Regions from separate parts of the Actinosynnema sp. NPDC020468 genome, predicted to be linked through region 3. Evidence: riboswitches for the same ligand, from Rfam matches in the RefSeq annotation. Region 3 holds a riboswitch; each other region holds the start of a gene.
The links. Region 3 has a riboswitch for thiamine pyrophosphate ahead of AB0G50_RS07175 (thiamine ABC transporter substrate-binding protein). Riboswitches for the same ligand answer to the same signal wherever they lie in the genome.
Positions count from the first base shown of each region.

Region 1 (4,271 bases), on a different contig from region 3:
GCCCGGTACTGGTCCCGCCGGTCGGCCACCTCGATGCCGGTGATCAGCCGCACCTCGTCCAGGTTCGGCGTCACCAGCGTCGCGCGCGGGAACAGCTCGGTGCGCAACGCGTCCAGCGCGTCGTCGGCCAGCAGCTGCTGACCGTGCATCGACGCCGCGACCGGGTCCACCACGAACGGGATCGTCCGTCCGATGTGGACCTCGTCGCACGCCGCCGCGACCGCCTCGATGATGGCCGCCGACGCGAGCATGCCCGTCTTCGCCGCGTCCACCCCGATGTCCGAGGCGACCGCGACGATCTGCGCGGCCACCACGTCCGGCGGGATCTCGGTGAACCCGGTCACACCCAGCGAGTTCTGCACCGTCACCGCGGTGACCGCGGTCATCCCGTGCACCCCGCACGCGAACAGCGCGCGCAGGTCGGCCTGGAGGCCCGCACCACCGCCGGAGTCGGACCCGGCGATGGTGAGGACCTTGGGTGGGGCGACCGTCATCGGTCGAGCACCTCCTGACCGACCACCGGCAGGTAGACCTTGTTGCCCTGCTCGGCGAACTCGTCGGACTTCGCCGACATGCCCGCCTCGATGGCGTCCACTGTGGACAGACCGTGCTCCTCGGCGTAGCGCCGCACGTCCTGGGTGATCTTCATCGAGCAGAACTTCGGCCCGCACATCGAGCAGAAGTGCGCCGTCTTGGCCGGTTGGGCGGGCAGCGTCTCGTCGTGGAACGAGCGCGCGGTGTCCGGGTCCAGCGAGAGGTTGAACTGGTCCTCCCACCGGAACTCGAAGCGCGCCTTGGACAGCGCGTCGTCCCAGTCCTGCACGCCGGGGTGTCCCTTGGCCAGGTCCGCCGAGTGCGCCGCGATCTTGTAGGTGATCACGCCGGTCTTCACGTCGTCCCGGTTCGGCAGGCCGAGGTGTTCCTTCGGGGTCACGTAGCAGAGCATCGCGGTGCCGAGCCAGCCGATCTGCGCCGCGCCGATCGCCGAGGTGATGTGGTCGTAGGCCGGCGCCACGTCGGTCGCCAGCGGCCCGAGGGTGTAGAACGGCGCCTCGCCGCACCACTCCTCCTCCAGCCGCACGTTCTCCGCGATCTTGTGCATCGGCACGTGACCCGGTCCCTCGATCATCACCTGCACGTCCTTCGCGCGGGCCACGTGGGTCAGCTCGCCCAGCGTGCGCAGCTCGGCGAACTGGGCCTCGTCGTTGGCGTCCGCGATGGAACCCGGCCGCAGCCCGTCGCCCAGCGAGAACGTCACGTCGTAGGTCCGCAGGATGTCGCACAGCTCCTCGAAGTGCGTGTAGAGGAAGCTCTCCTTGTGGTGCGCGAGGCACCACGCGGCCATGATCGACCCGCCGCGCGACACGATGCCCGTGACGCGCTTCGCGGTCAGCGGCACGTACCGCAGCAGCACGCCCGCGTGCACCGTCATGTAGTCGACGCCCTGCTCGGCCTGCTCGACCACGGTGTCCCGGTAGACCTCCCAGGACAGCGCCGCCGGGTCGCCGTTCACCTTCTCCAGCGCCTGGTAGATCGGCACCGTCCCGATCGGCACCGGCGAGTTGCGCAGGATCCACTCGCGCGTCTCGTGGATCCGCCTGCCGGTCGACAGGTCCATGATGGTGTCCGCGCCCCAGCGGGACGCCCACACCATCTTCTCCACCTCGTCCTCGATGGAGGAGGACACGGCGGAGTTGCCGATGTTCGCGTTGATCTTCACGAGGAACTTCTTGCCGATGATCATCGGCTCGGCCTCGGGGTGGTTGCGGTTGAGCGGGATCACCGCCCGGCCGATCGCGACCTCGTCGCGCACGAACTCCGGGCTCATGCCCTCGCGCGCGGCGACGAACGCCATCTCGGGGGTGACGATCCCGGCCTTGGCGTACGCGAGCTGCGTCACCGCGCCGCCGACCGGGTCCTTCGCCCAGGTCTCCCGAAGCCTGGGAAGTCCACTGTGGACGTCGATGGTCGCGTCCGCATCGGTGTACGGACCGGAAGTGTCGTACAGGTCGACGTGCTCGCCGTTCGTCAGCTCCACCCGGCGGACGGGCACCCGCAGGTCGCCCACCTCCCGGTAGACCTTCCGCGAGCCGGAGAGCGGTCCCGTGGTGATGTTGGGCCGCACCGAACGGTCGTCAAGTGCCGTCACGACATTCCTCCCTACGCCGGCATTACCCGGTCAGGTTCCGGCGGTCGGTGGCGCGCTCAGCCACCCTCTCAGCCCGCTCCGGCGCGAGCTCCCGCGTGTGTTGAGTTGTCAGTTCGGGGTGTCCCCGGTCGCTGACCCTAGCCACGCCCCGGTTCCGATGCCAAGGAGCGGATGCCAAGCGGCCCCGTTTCGGGCTACCGTGCCCGCGTGGCTGATCACCGGCCGTTCCCGCCGGGCGCGCGGCGCGTGACCCGCCCGGCCGCCGTCGCGCCCTGCCCGTCGTGCGGCGACCTCGGCGGGCGCGGCTACCCCGGCTGCCGGTTCTGCGCCGAACTGGTGGACCAGCGCTGGCTGGTCGACTGGCAGGAGCTGCTGGCCGCCGAACAGCTCGCCGAGGGCGGCGCGGGCGAGCGCGAACTGGCCGAGCTGGTGCTGGCCGACGAGGTCGGCTGCCACCCGTGGACCTGCACGGACTGGGCGATGGCGCTGACCTCGTGCTCCCAGTGCGGCGAGGAGTTGGGCACCGGTCCGGTCGACTGCGTGCGCTGCGCGCTGGCCGACGAGCTGCGCTGGTCGTGGGACCACGAGGGGCACCCGCGGTCGATGACCGGCGGCGAGCACGCGCTCCGGGTGGCCCGCGCGACGTTGCGCGCACCGCACCGCCGCCGGGTCGCCGTCGTCGGCACCTGGCGCCTGCTGCTGCCGTTCCTGCTGGTCGGCGACCTGCCGACGACCGGCCAGGTGCTCCGGCTGCGGGCGCACGTGCTGGCCGGCGGCTACGACGCGCTCCTCGGGTGCGCGACCCACGTCGACCTGGTCGGGCTGCCGGAGCTGCCCTGGCGGCGGTCAGCGTGCGTCGAGCACCAGCCGAAGCCCCAGCGCGACGAGGACGCCGCCGGAGACGCGCTCCAGGGCGCGCCGGACCCCCGACCGGGAGAGCACGCCGCGGATCCGGTCTAGCAGCGTCACCAGCACCAGGTACCAGGCCGTGTCGACGGCCACCCAGACCAGTGCGAACACCACCAGCACGCCCTTGCCCGCGTCGACGGGCAGGAACTGCGGCAGGAACGACACCGCGAACACGCCGAGCTTCGGGTTGGCCAGGTTCACCACGAGCCCGGACCGGAACGCCGCGCTCGTCGGCGGCTCGACCGAGGGCGGCCGGGACGCGGACAGGAACGCCTTCACGCCCAGGTAGACCAGGAACAGCGCGCCCGCGATCCGCAGCGCGTGGTAGGCGACCTCCGACGCGGTGAGCAGCACCGAGAGCCCGAGCGCGGCGGCCACCGCCCAACAGGCGACCCCGACCTCCATGCCCGCCACCGTCGCCAGCGCGCTGCCCCGACCCCGCACGGACTGGCGCAGGACCATGGCGGTGCCGGGTCCGGGCGACAGCGCGATCAGGAACGAGGCCGCGACGAACGCGGTGAGGTGACTCCACATGCGGCCATCGTCACCCGCCTGTCCAGCGGTTATCGGGCCGGCCCGGTCAGTCCTCGTCGTCCGCGAACGGGTCCTCGGACACGGCCGGGTCCCAGGTCAGGCCCGGCACGCCCCAGTCGTTGGCCTTGAGCATCTTGCGCGCGGCGCGCTTGTGCCTGCCGACCAGCCGGTCGAGGTAGAGGAAACCGTCGAGGTGGTCGGTCTCGTGCTGGAGGCAGCGCGCGAAGAAGCCGGTGCCCTCGACCTCGATCGGCTTGCCGTCGAGGTCCGCGCCGGTGACCTTGGCCCACGTCGCGCGACCCGTCGGGTAGGACTCGCCGGGCGCCGACAGGCAGCCCTCGAAGTCGTCGTCCGGGTCGGGCATGCCGAGCGGGACCTCCGAGGTCTCCAGCACCGGGTTGACCACCACGCCGCGGTGCCGCACGCCCTCGTCGTCCGGGCAGTCGTAGACGAACACCCGGAGGTCCACGCCGATCTGGTTCGCCGCCAGCCCGACGCCGTGCGCGGCGGCCATCGTCTCGTACATGTCGTCGACCAGCGTGCGGAGCGCGTCGTCGAACACCTCGACCGGTCGGGTCGGGTGGTGGAGCACAGGCTCGCCGGCGATGACGATCGGGTGAACTGCCATGCGCGCAAGCCTATCCGGCGTGCCGGGGGAGACGCGCCGACCGATGAACCG
Region 1 covers NZ_JBFAEO010000033.1:78,170-82,440, forward strand. The annotation lists gene thiD (bifunctional hydroxymethylpyrimidine kinase/phosphomethylpyrimidine kinase) at 1-494, opposite strand, end outside; gene thiC (phosphomethylpyrimidine synthase ThiC) at 491-2,149, opposite strand; TPP riboswitch at 2,140-2,254, opposite strand; gene AB0G50_RS23310 (hypothetical protein) at 2,357-3,109, shown strand; gene AB0G50_RS23315 (LysE family translocator) at 2,996-3,592, opposite strand; gene AB0G50_RS23320 (peptide deformylase) at 3,639-4,220, opposite strand.
Region 1: another riboswitch for thiamine pyrophosphate. It lies ahead of thiC (phosphomethylpyrimidine synthase ThiC); the one in region 3 lies ahead of AB0G50_RS07175 (thiamine ABC transporter substrate-binding protein).

Region 2 (4,271 bases), on a different contig from region 3:
CGTGGAGGTCGACCGGTCGACCCGGGACGCGGCGGCGGAGAAGTTCCTGAGCGCGGCGAAGGCGCTCAGCCCGGCGGTCACCGTGGTCGAGGTCACCGAGTCGCCCACCCCGCTGTACGACACCAGGGGCGGTGACGCGTACTACATCGGCAGCGGCAGCCGCTGCTCGATCGGCTTCGCGGTCACCGGCGGGTTCGTCTCGGCGGGCCACTGCGGCAAGTCCGGCAACACCACCACGGGCTTCAACCGCGCGGCGCAGGGCACGTTCCGCGGCTCGTCCTTCCCGGGCAACGACTACTCCTGGGTCGCGACGAACTCGAGCTGGACGTCCCAGCCGTGGGTCAACCGCTACAACGGCACCAACGTGATCATCAAGGGCTCCACCGAGGCCGCGGTCGGCGCGTCGATCTGCCGCTCCGGCTCCACCACGAACTGGCGCTGCGGCACCGTGCAGCAGAAGAACTCCACGGTGAACTACCCGCAGGGCTCGGTGTCCGGCCTCACCCGCACGAACGCGTGCGCCGAGCCGGGCGACTCGGGCGGCTCGTGGGTGGCGGGCACCGGCTTCGGCCAGGCCCAGGGCGTCACGTCCGGCGGTTCGGGCAACTGCTCGTCGGGCGGCACCACGTACTTCCAGCCGGTGGGCGAGATCCTCAGCGCGTACAACCTGAGGCTCACCACGGGCTGACGCACGGCGGAGCGCGGTCGACCACCCCTGCGGACCGCGCACCCGGTTGGAAAAGGACACCCCTCGGGCCGGCACCCGAACTCTCCCCCTCGGCCCGGGGGTGTCCCCTCCCCGTCAGTCGAACTGCACGGACCGCTTGGACAGCCCGTACCAGAAGCCGTCGACGGTCGTCGTCGGCGCGTCCCGGTCGGCGCTCGCGCCCAGCGCCACGAACAGCGGCGCGAGGTGCTCGGTGCGCGGGTGCGCGATACCGGCCGCCGGCGCCTTGTGCGCGAAGTCGAGCAGAGAGTCCACGTCGCCCGCGGCGAGCGCGCGGCCGGCCCAGTCGTCGAACTCCGCCGACCACGAGGGCGGCAGGTGGTCGGGGGCTCGGCCCAGGTCGACGCAGCTCAGGTTGTGCGTCATGAACCCCGAGCCGACGACCAGGACTCCCTGGTCCCGCAACGGCTTCAGCCGGCGGCCGATCTCGAACAGCCGGCGCGGGTCGAGCGTCGGCATCGACATCTGGAGCACCGGGACGTCGGCGTCCGGGTACATCTCCTTCAGTGGCACGTAGGCGCCGTGGTCGAGGCCGCGGTCCTCGTCGTGCGCGACCGGCTCGGCGACCAGCTTCGCCACGTCGGCGGCCAGGTCGGGCGCGCCGGGCGCGGTGTAGGTCACGTCGTAGAACCGCTGCGGGAAGCCCCGGAAGTCGTAGGTCAGCGGCACGGTGCGGGTCGCGCCCAGGGTCAGCGGGTCGTTCTCCCAGTGCGCGGACACGACCAGGATCGACTCCGGGCGCGGCAGCGCCGCGGACCAGGCCGCCAGCTCGCCGGTCCACCGCTCGTCGTCGGCCAGCGGGGGAGCCCCGTGGCCCAGGTACAGCACAGGCATCACGAGGACGACTGTACGCCCCTTAGTTGAAGTTTCAACCAGGCGGCCGCGGCCCGGGGGTCCTCGGCCTCGGTGATCGCGCGCACCACGACCACCCGCGTCGCGCCCGCCGCCAGCACCTCGGGCAGCCGCTCCCGGTCGATCCCGCCGATCGCGAACCACGGCCGGTCGGTGGTGCCGGCGGTGGCGCGGACCAGGTCCAACCCCGGCGCGGGCCGACCCGGCTTGGTCGGCGTCGGCCAGCACGGCCCGGTGCAGAAGTAGTCGACGCCCGGTTCCGCGGCCGCCGCGCGGGCCTGCGCCACGTCGTGCGTCGAGCGGCCGATCACCACGCGCTCGCCCAGCACCCGGCGGGCGAGCGGCACCGGCAGGTCGTCCTGGCCCAGGTGCAGCACGTCGGCGTCCACCGCGAGCGCCACGTCCGCGCGGTCGTTCACCGCCAGCAGCGCGCCGTGCCGCGCGCACGCCTCGGCGAGCACCTCCAGCGCGGCGATCTCCTGCCTGGCCTCGATCCCCTTGTGCCGCAACTGGATCACGTCGACCCCGCCGGCCAGCGCGGCGTCGGCGAACTCGGCGAGGTCCGGTCGGTCGGCGGTGCAGAGGTAGAGCCGGGCGTCGGCGAGGCGGGTTCTGGTCGTGGTGGCGTCGAGTCCTGGCACGGGCCGCACGGTAACCGCCGGCTCGTGGCGTGCGCTACGGTGGAACCGGTCCGCACGGGAGCCTGGAGAACACCGGGCTGAGAGGGAGCGTGGTTCGCTCCGACCGTCGAACCTGATCCGGGTCATGCCGGCGCAGGGAGCGTGAGTGCTGTGGGTGTCCGAGTGATCGGCGGCGGGGTCATCGGGTTGTCGGTGGCCTGGTTCGCCGCGCGTGCCGGGTTCGCCGTGACGGTGGTCGACCGGCCCTCGCCGCACGGCGGCTCGTGGGTCGCGGGCGGCATGCTCGCGCCGATCACCGAGGCCTGGCCCGGCGAGGAGGACGTGCTCGACCTGGGCGTCGAGTCCCTGACCCGCTGGCCGGACTTCGCCCGCGACCTGGGCGTTCCGCTGAGCGACCGCGGCACCCTGGCGGTGGCGGTGGACTCGGCCGACGTCGAGGTGCTCGACCAGCTGCGCTCCTACCTGACCGCGCGCGGCCGCGCCGCGGAACGCCTGACCGGCCGCGAACTCCGCGCCCGCGAACCGGGCTTCGGCCGTTCGGTCCGAAGTGGACTGTCGGTGCCGGGCGACGTGTCGGTGGACAACAGGGTGCTGCTGCGCGCTTTGCGCGACGCGTGCACCGCGCACGGCGTGCGCTTCGAGCCCGACACCCCCGATCCCGCGACCTCCTCCGAGGCGGACGCACCCGAGGCCCCGGCCCGATCCGCCGGACCGGGGACGTCGAACGGCCCGGCCCGCGGCGTCCGGCACGCCCCCGAACCCGTCGACGCCCCGGCACCCGGGTCCGACCGCGCGCGCCGCCCCTCCCGGTCCGCCGGTCCCGATCTCCCGACACCCGACGTCACGGTGATCGCCGCCGGTGCCTGGAGCGGTGGGCTGCACCCCTTGCTGCGCAACGTGATCCGTCCCCTCAAAGGCGAGATCGTCCGGCTGGCCGCCCGGCCCGGCGCGCTGCCGCCGCCGGCGCACACCCTGCGTGCCCACGTCGAGGGCCGGCCCCTCTACCTGGTGCCCCGCGCGGGCGGGTTGGTGCTCGGCGCCACGCAGTACGAGGCCGGGTTCGACGGGGCCGCCACGGCCGGCGGGGTGTTGACGCTGCTGCGCGACGCGGAGGTGGTGTGGCCCGGTGTCGCGGAGTACGCGGTCGTCGAGACCGCCGCCGGGTTCCGGGCCGGGAGTCCCGACAACGCGCCGGTCATCCGATGGCTGGAGCCCGGGGTGCTCGCCGCGACCGGCCACCACCGCAACGGTCTGCTGCTCGCGCCGGTCACGGCCGAGCGCGTGCTCACCCTGCTCCGCGAAGGAGGACCGCGTTGCTGACGGCGAAGGTCAACGGCCGGGAGCGGGAGTTGCCCGACGGGGCGACCGTGACCACCGTGCTCGAACTGCTGGGCGCGCCCGCGACGGGGGTGGCGGTGGCGCTGGACGGCGAGGTCGTGCCGCGCGCCGCGTGGGCCGCGACACCGGTGCCCGCCGGCGCGGCCGTCGAGGTGCTGACCGCGGTGCAGGGAGGCTGAGGACGTGGACGACCCCTTGGTGATCGCCGGACGGGAGTTCGGGTCGCGGCTGGTGATGGGCACCGGCGGCGCGGCGAACCTGTCCGTGCTGGAGCGGGCGCTCGTCGCGTCCGGCACCGAGTTGACCACCGTCGCGCTGCGCCGGATGGACGCGGGCGGCGGCACGGGCGTGCTGGAGCTGTTGCGGCGCCTGGGCATCGCGGCCCTGCCGAACACCGCGGGCTGCCGGACCGCCGCCGAGGCCGTGCTGACCGCGTGGTTGGCGCGCGAGGCGCTGGAGACCGACTGGGTCAAGCTCGAGGTGGTGCACGACGACCGCACGCTGCTGCCCGACCCCGTCGAACTGCTCGACGCGGCGGAACGCCTGGTGGACGACGGTTTCGTGGTGCTGCCCTACACCAACGACGACCCGGTGCTGGCCCGCCGGCTCGAAGACCTCGGCTGCGCCGCGGTGATGCCGCTCGGCTCGCCCATCGGCACCGGGCTCGGCATCCGCAACCCGCACAACATCGAGCTGATCGTGGCGCGGGCCGG
Region 2 covers NZ_JBFAEO010000033.1:72,783-77,053, forward strand. The annotation lists gene AB0G50_RS23265 (S1 family peptidase) at 1-688, shown strand, start outside; gene AB0G50_RS23270 (class III extradiol ring-cleavage dioxygenase) at 803-1,561, opposite strand; gene thiE (thiamine phosphate synthase) at 1,561-2,220, opposite strand; TPP riboswitch at 2,265-2,376, shown strand; gene AB0G50_RS23280 (FAD-dependent oxidoreductase) at 2,362-3,540, shown strand; gene thiS (sulfur carrier protein ThiS) at 3,537-3,737, shown strand; gene AB0G50_RS23290 (thiazole synthase) at 3,742-4,271, shown strand, end outside.
Region 2: another riboswitch for thiamine pyrophosphate. It lies ahead of AB0G50_RS23280 (FAD-dependent oxidoreductase); the one in region 3 lies ahead of AB0G50_RS07175 (thiamine ABC transporter substrate-binding protein).

Region 3 (4,271 bases):
CAACCGCTCGTCCACCGCGCGCAGCACCGGCAGCACGATCCGCACCACCAGCGGCGTCACCACCAGCGCCTGGGCCAGCGGCACCAGCAGCGGCGAGGTGCGGAAGTCGCCGGGCAGCGCGTCCATGGTGATCAGGTAGCCGAAGCCGAGCGTGACGGCGGACACCCCGAGCGGCAGCATCAGCGCGGTGTCCAGGGTTTCCGCGAACCACGACCGGTGCCGGCGCAACCCGACCAGCACCACCGCCGAGCCGATCCCGACCACCAGCGCCACCAGCGTCGCGTCGGTGGCCGTGCGCACGGACTGGAGCGCGGCGTCCCAGCCGGTGACGGCGAGCGTGCCGCGTTCACCGGTGCCGGCCAGCGCCCGGTAGCCCGCGAGGCTCCACCCGTCCGTTGTGGACAGTGACCGCAGCACCAGCCCCACCACCGGCGCCAGCAGCAGCGCCACCACCAGCCACGCCGCCGCGACCACACCCCACTCGCCGCCGGACGGCCGCCGCGCGCTCTCCTCCCGCAGCACCAACGCCTTCTCCCGCCGGCGCCGCGCCACGCCGCCGATCAGCAGCACCGCGACCACCGCCGCGAACTGCACCAGCGACAGCGCCGCCGCGCCGGACAGGTCGAACAACTCCACAGTGCGCAGGTAGATCTCGGTTTCCACGGTCCGGTACCGCGCGCCGCCGAGCACCAGCACGACGCCGAAACTGGTGGCGCAGAACAGGAACACCACCGACGCGGCCGAGCCGATCGCGGGCGCCAGCGCGGGCAGCGTCACCGCGGTGAACGCGCGGAACCGGGACGCGCCCAGCGACCGCGCCGCGTCCTCGGCCCGCCGGTCGATCCGCGCCCACAGCCCGCCGACCGTGCGCGCGACCACCGCCACGTTGAAGAACGCGTTCGCCAGCACGATCGGCAGCACGCCGCCGTCGGGCCACAGCGCCCGGAAGGCCAGGCCCACCACCACGGTCGGCAGCACGAACGGCACCATCACCGCCGCCCGCACCACCCCGTTGCCGCGCACCCGGCAGCGGGCCAGCAGGAACGCGACCGGCAACCCGGTCAGCAGCGCCACCGCGGTCGCGCCGGCCGCCTGGCCGAGGGTGAACCCGACCAGGCCCCAGGTCGCCGGGTCGACCAGCGCCGGCAGCACACCGCCCTCGCCCAGCCCGAGACCGACGATCGCCAGCACGGGCCAGGCGAAGAACACCCCCAGGAACGCCAGGGGCAGCAGCGCGGCGAACGACCAGGTCAGCCCTGCACGAGAGTGCGCCACTGCTGCACCCACTGCTCGCGGTTCGCGTCGAGCTTGTCCGCCGCCACGGTGCGGGACTTCTCCGGCAGCGGCGCCGCCTTGGTCCACGACTCGGGCAGCGCGACGCCCTCGCGCGACGGGTACACGTACATCTGCTCGGCCACGCCGGCCTGGAACTTCTCGCCCAGCAGGAAGTCCACGACCTTGCGCGCGTCGTCGGCGTTCTTGGTGCCGTTCAGCACGCCCGCGTACTCGACCTGCCGGTAGCACGTGTCGAGCAGCGCGGTGGTGCGCGGCTGACCGTCGTCGCCGATCTCGGCCGACGGCGACGAGGCGTAGGACACCACGATGGGGCGCGGGCCCTTGCCGCTGGAGCCGGAGAAGTCCTGCGTGTAGGCCTCCTCCCAGCCGCTGACGACCTTCACGCCGTTCGCCTTGAGCTTGGACCAGTAGTCCTGCCAGCCGTTCTCGCCGAACTCGGAGATCGTGCCGAGCAGGAACGCGAGGCCGGGCGACGAGGTCGCCGGGTCCTCCACGACCAGCAGGTCCTTGTACTTCGGGTCGGTCAGGTCCGCGTAGGTCTTCGGCGCGCCCTTGTCCTTGAGGGCCGCGGTGTCCACGTTCACGCACACGTCGCCGACGTCGACCGCGTGCAGCTGCTTGCCGGAGCCGACCTGGTAGCGGTTGGCGCCCTTGGCGTCCTCGGCGCTCTCGTAGTCGGCGAACACGCCTTCCTTGAGCGCGCGGGAGGCGAACGTGGAGTCGACGCCGAACGCGACGTCGCCGATCGGGCTGCTCTTGGTCAGCACCAGCTTGTTGGTCAACTCGCCCGCGTCACCGCTGGCCAGCGTCTTGACGGTGATGCCGGTCTCGTTCTTGAACGCGTCCAGCTGCTCCTGCTTGACCGCGAACGAGTCGTGCGTCACCAGCGTGACGGTGCGGTCGGCCTTGGGCTGTTCGGCGGCGACCGAGCACCCGGCCAGCAGCGCGAGCGCGGTGGACGCGGTCAGCACACGTCGGAACATCATCTCTCCCTACACCGGCATGATCCGGATCAGGTGTGGACGGTCGAGGGCTGGCGTGCCCTCCTCTCAGCCCGGCGCACCGGACTCCCGTGGTGGACGCGCAGCGTAACCCACGCGGTGGGACGATCAGGACATGGCCGAACTGCTGACGGACGACCAGATCACCGAAGCCCTCTCCCACCTGGCCGGGTGGACCGCCCAGGACGCCTCGCTCGTGCGGACCGCCGAACTGGCCGGGTTCCGGGAGGCCATCGCGGTGGTGAACGCCGTGGCGGAGGTCGCCGAGTCGAGCGACCACCACCCGGACATCGACATCCGGTGGAACACGCTGACCTTCCGGTGCAGCACGCACTCCGCCGGGGGGATCACCACGTTGGACGTGTCACTGGCGCAGGAGATCGACCGGCTGCTTGACGCGTAGCTCCACGGCGATCGCCACCAGCGTGAGCAGGCCCACCGCCGGGTAGACCCAGCCGAGCGCGGCCCAGTACCAGGGTCGTTCGATGATCCAGATGCTCGGCTGGACCTTGAGCAGGATCGAGATCAGGTAGCTGCCGACGGCCAGGACCCACGCGCCCGCCGTGATCCTGGCCAGTCGGTGCTCCGCCCGGTAGAGCAGCCAGAGCAGCGCGGGCGCCATCCAGACCCAGTGGTGGCTCCACGAGATGGGGCTCACCAGCAGGCCGAGGAACTGCACCGCGACGATCATCGCGAGCGTGTCGTCCGCCTTGCGCGCGTGGTACAGCGCGAACCCGGTGAGCACCACGGCCACCGCCGCGCCGGCCAGGAAGATCGGCCCGGTGCCCACGTCGTGGCCGACGGAGCGGGACAGCGCGCCGCGCAGCGACTGGTTGATCGCCGACCCGACCGGCCCGACCCGGCTCGCGTCGCCCAGCAGCTCGAACCAGAACCGGTGCGACTGGGACGCCGAGACCGCGTACCCGAGCCCGACCGTGCCGGCGAACGCGACCGCCGAGTACACGGCCGCCCGGTACTGCCGCGTGACGAGGAAGTAGAGCCCGGAGATCGCGGGCGTGAGCTTGAGACCCGCCGCGACGCCGACGCCGAGCCCCTGGACGGCGCTCCGGGTGGCGACGAGCGTGCCGATCAGCAGTGCCGCCAGCACGAGGTTGATCTGGCCGTAGTTGAGCGTGGTGCGCACCGGCTCGACCCAGATGAACAGCCCGGTCCACAGCAGGGCCCGCCTCGGGTCGTGCCGCTTCATGATCATCAGGCTGCGGCTGGTGAGGAACCACAGGCAGGCGAGCGACAGCAGCTGCCAGAACCAGCGCGCGACCACCCACGGCACCCAGGACAGCGGGAGGAAGACGAACGCGGAGAACGGCGGGTAGGTGAACGGCAGCGCGAACTGGTCGGAGAACTCCTTGAGCCGCCACTCGTAGAGGTTGCCGGTGAACAGCTCGGGCGAGGCGTTCCGGTAGACCATCAGGTCCACCATGGTCATCTTCGTCTGGAACGCGACCATGAGCAGATGTCCCAGCACGGACACGCCGAAGATCCAAGGCGCTACGGAGAGCACCCGTTTTTCGAGTGCGCGCACGTCCACCGTGTGACCTCCTGCACGATCGCGTGAATTTCACGACTGACTGCGAACGATTCCGGGTACCCGGACGTCAAGACGAGTGGAGAGTCAATCGCAAGGGGATTCGCATGACCGCCGACATCGTCGTGTTCACCATCGCAGCACTCGGCATGCTGGGCACCGCCGGGGGCGTCTTCGCCCTGGCCCGCCACAGCCGCAACCAGCTGCACTGAGCCCCGGGTCCGGCCCTCGCCACAGAGGGTCGGACCTGCTCGTGCTCCCCCACCCCGCACATCGCCGAAAGGCTACCGCGTCCGTCCGGATGATCTTCCGCTGTTCCCTCTCGGGCCGTCGAGTCACGTACGCAGACTGACGAAGCATGAGCGTCAGATCCGACTGGAACCTCGAACTCCAGCTCGAACAAACCCGTGATCTCGCCGAGGGTGACG
Region 3 covers NZ_JBFAEO010000006.1:46,837-51,107, forward strand. The annotation lists gene AB0G50_RS07170 (iron ABC transporter permease) at 1-1,233, opposite strand, end outside; gene AB0G50_RS07175 (thiamine ABC transporter substrate-binding protein) at 1,251-2,279, opposite strand; TPP riboswitch at 2,268-2,380, opposite strand; gene AB0G50_RS07180 (4a-hydroxytetrahydrobiopterin dehydratase) at 2,413-2,700, shown strand; gene AB0G50_RS07185 (mannosyltransferase) at 2,662-3,789, opposite strand; gene AB0G50_RS07190 (hypothetical protein) at 4,202-4,271, shown strand, end outside.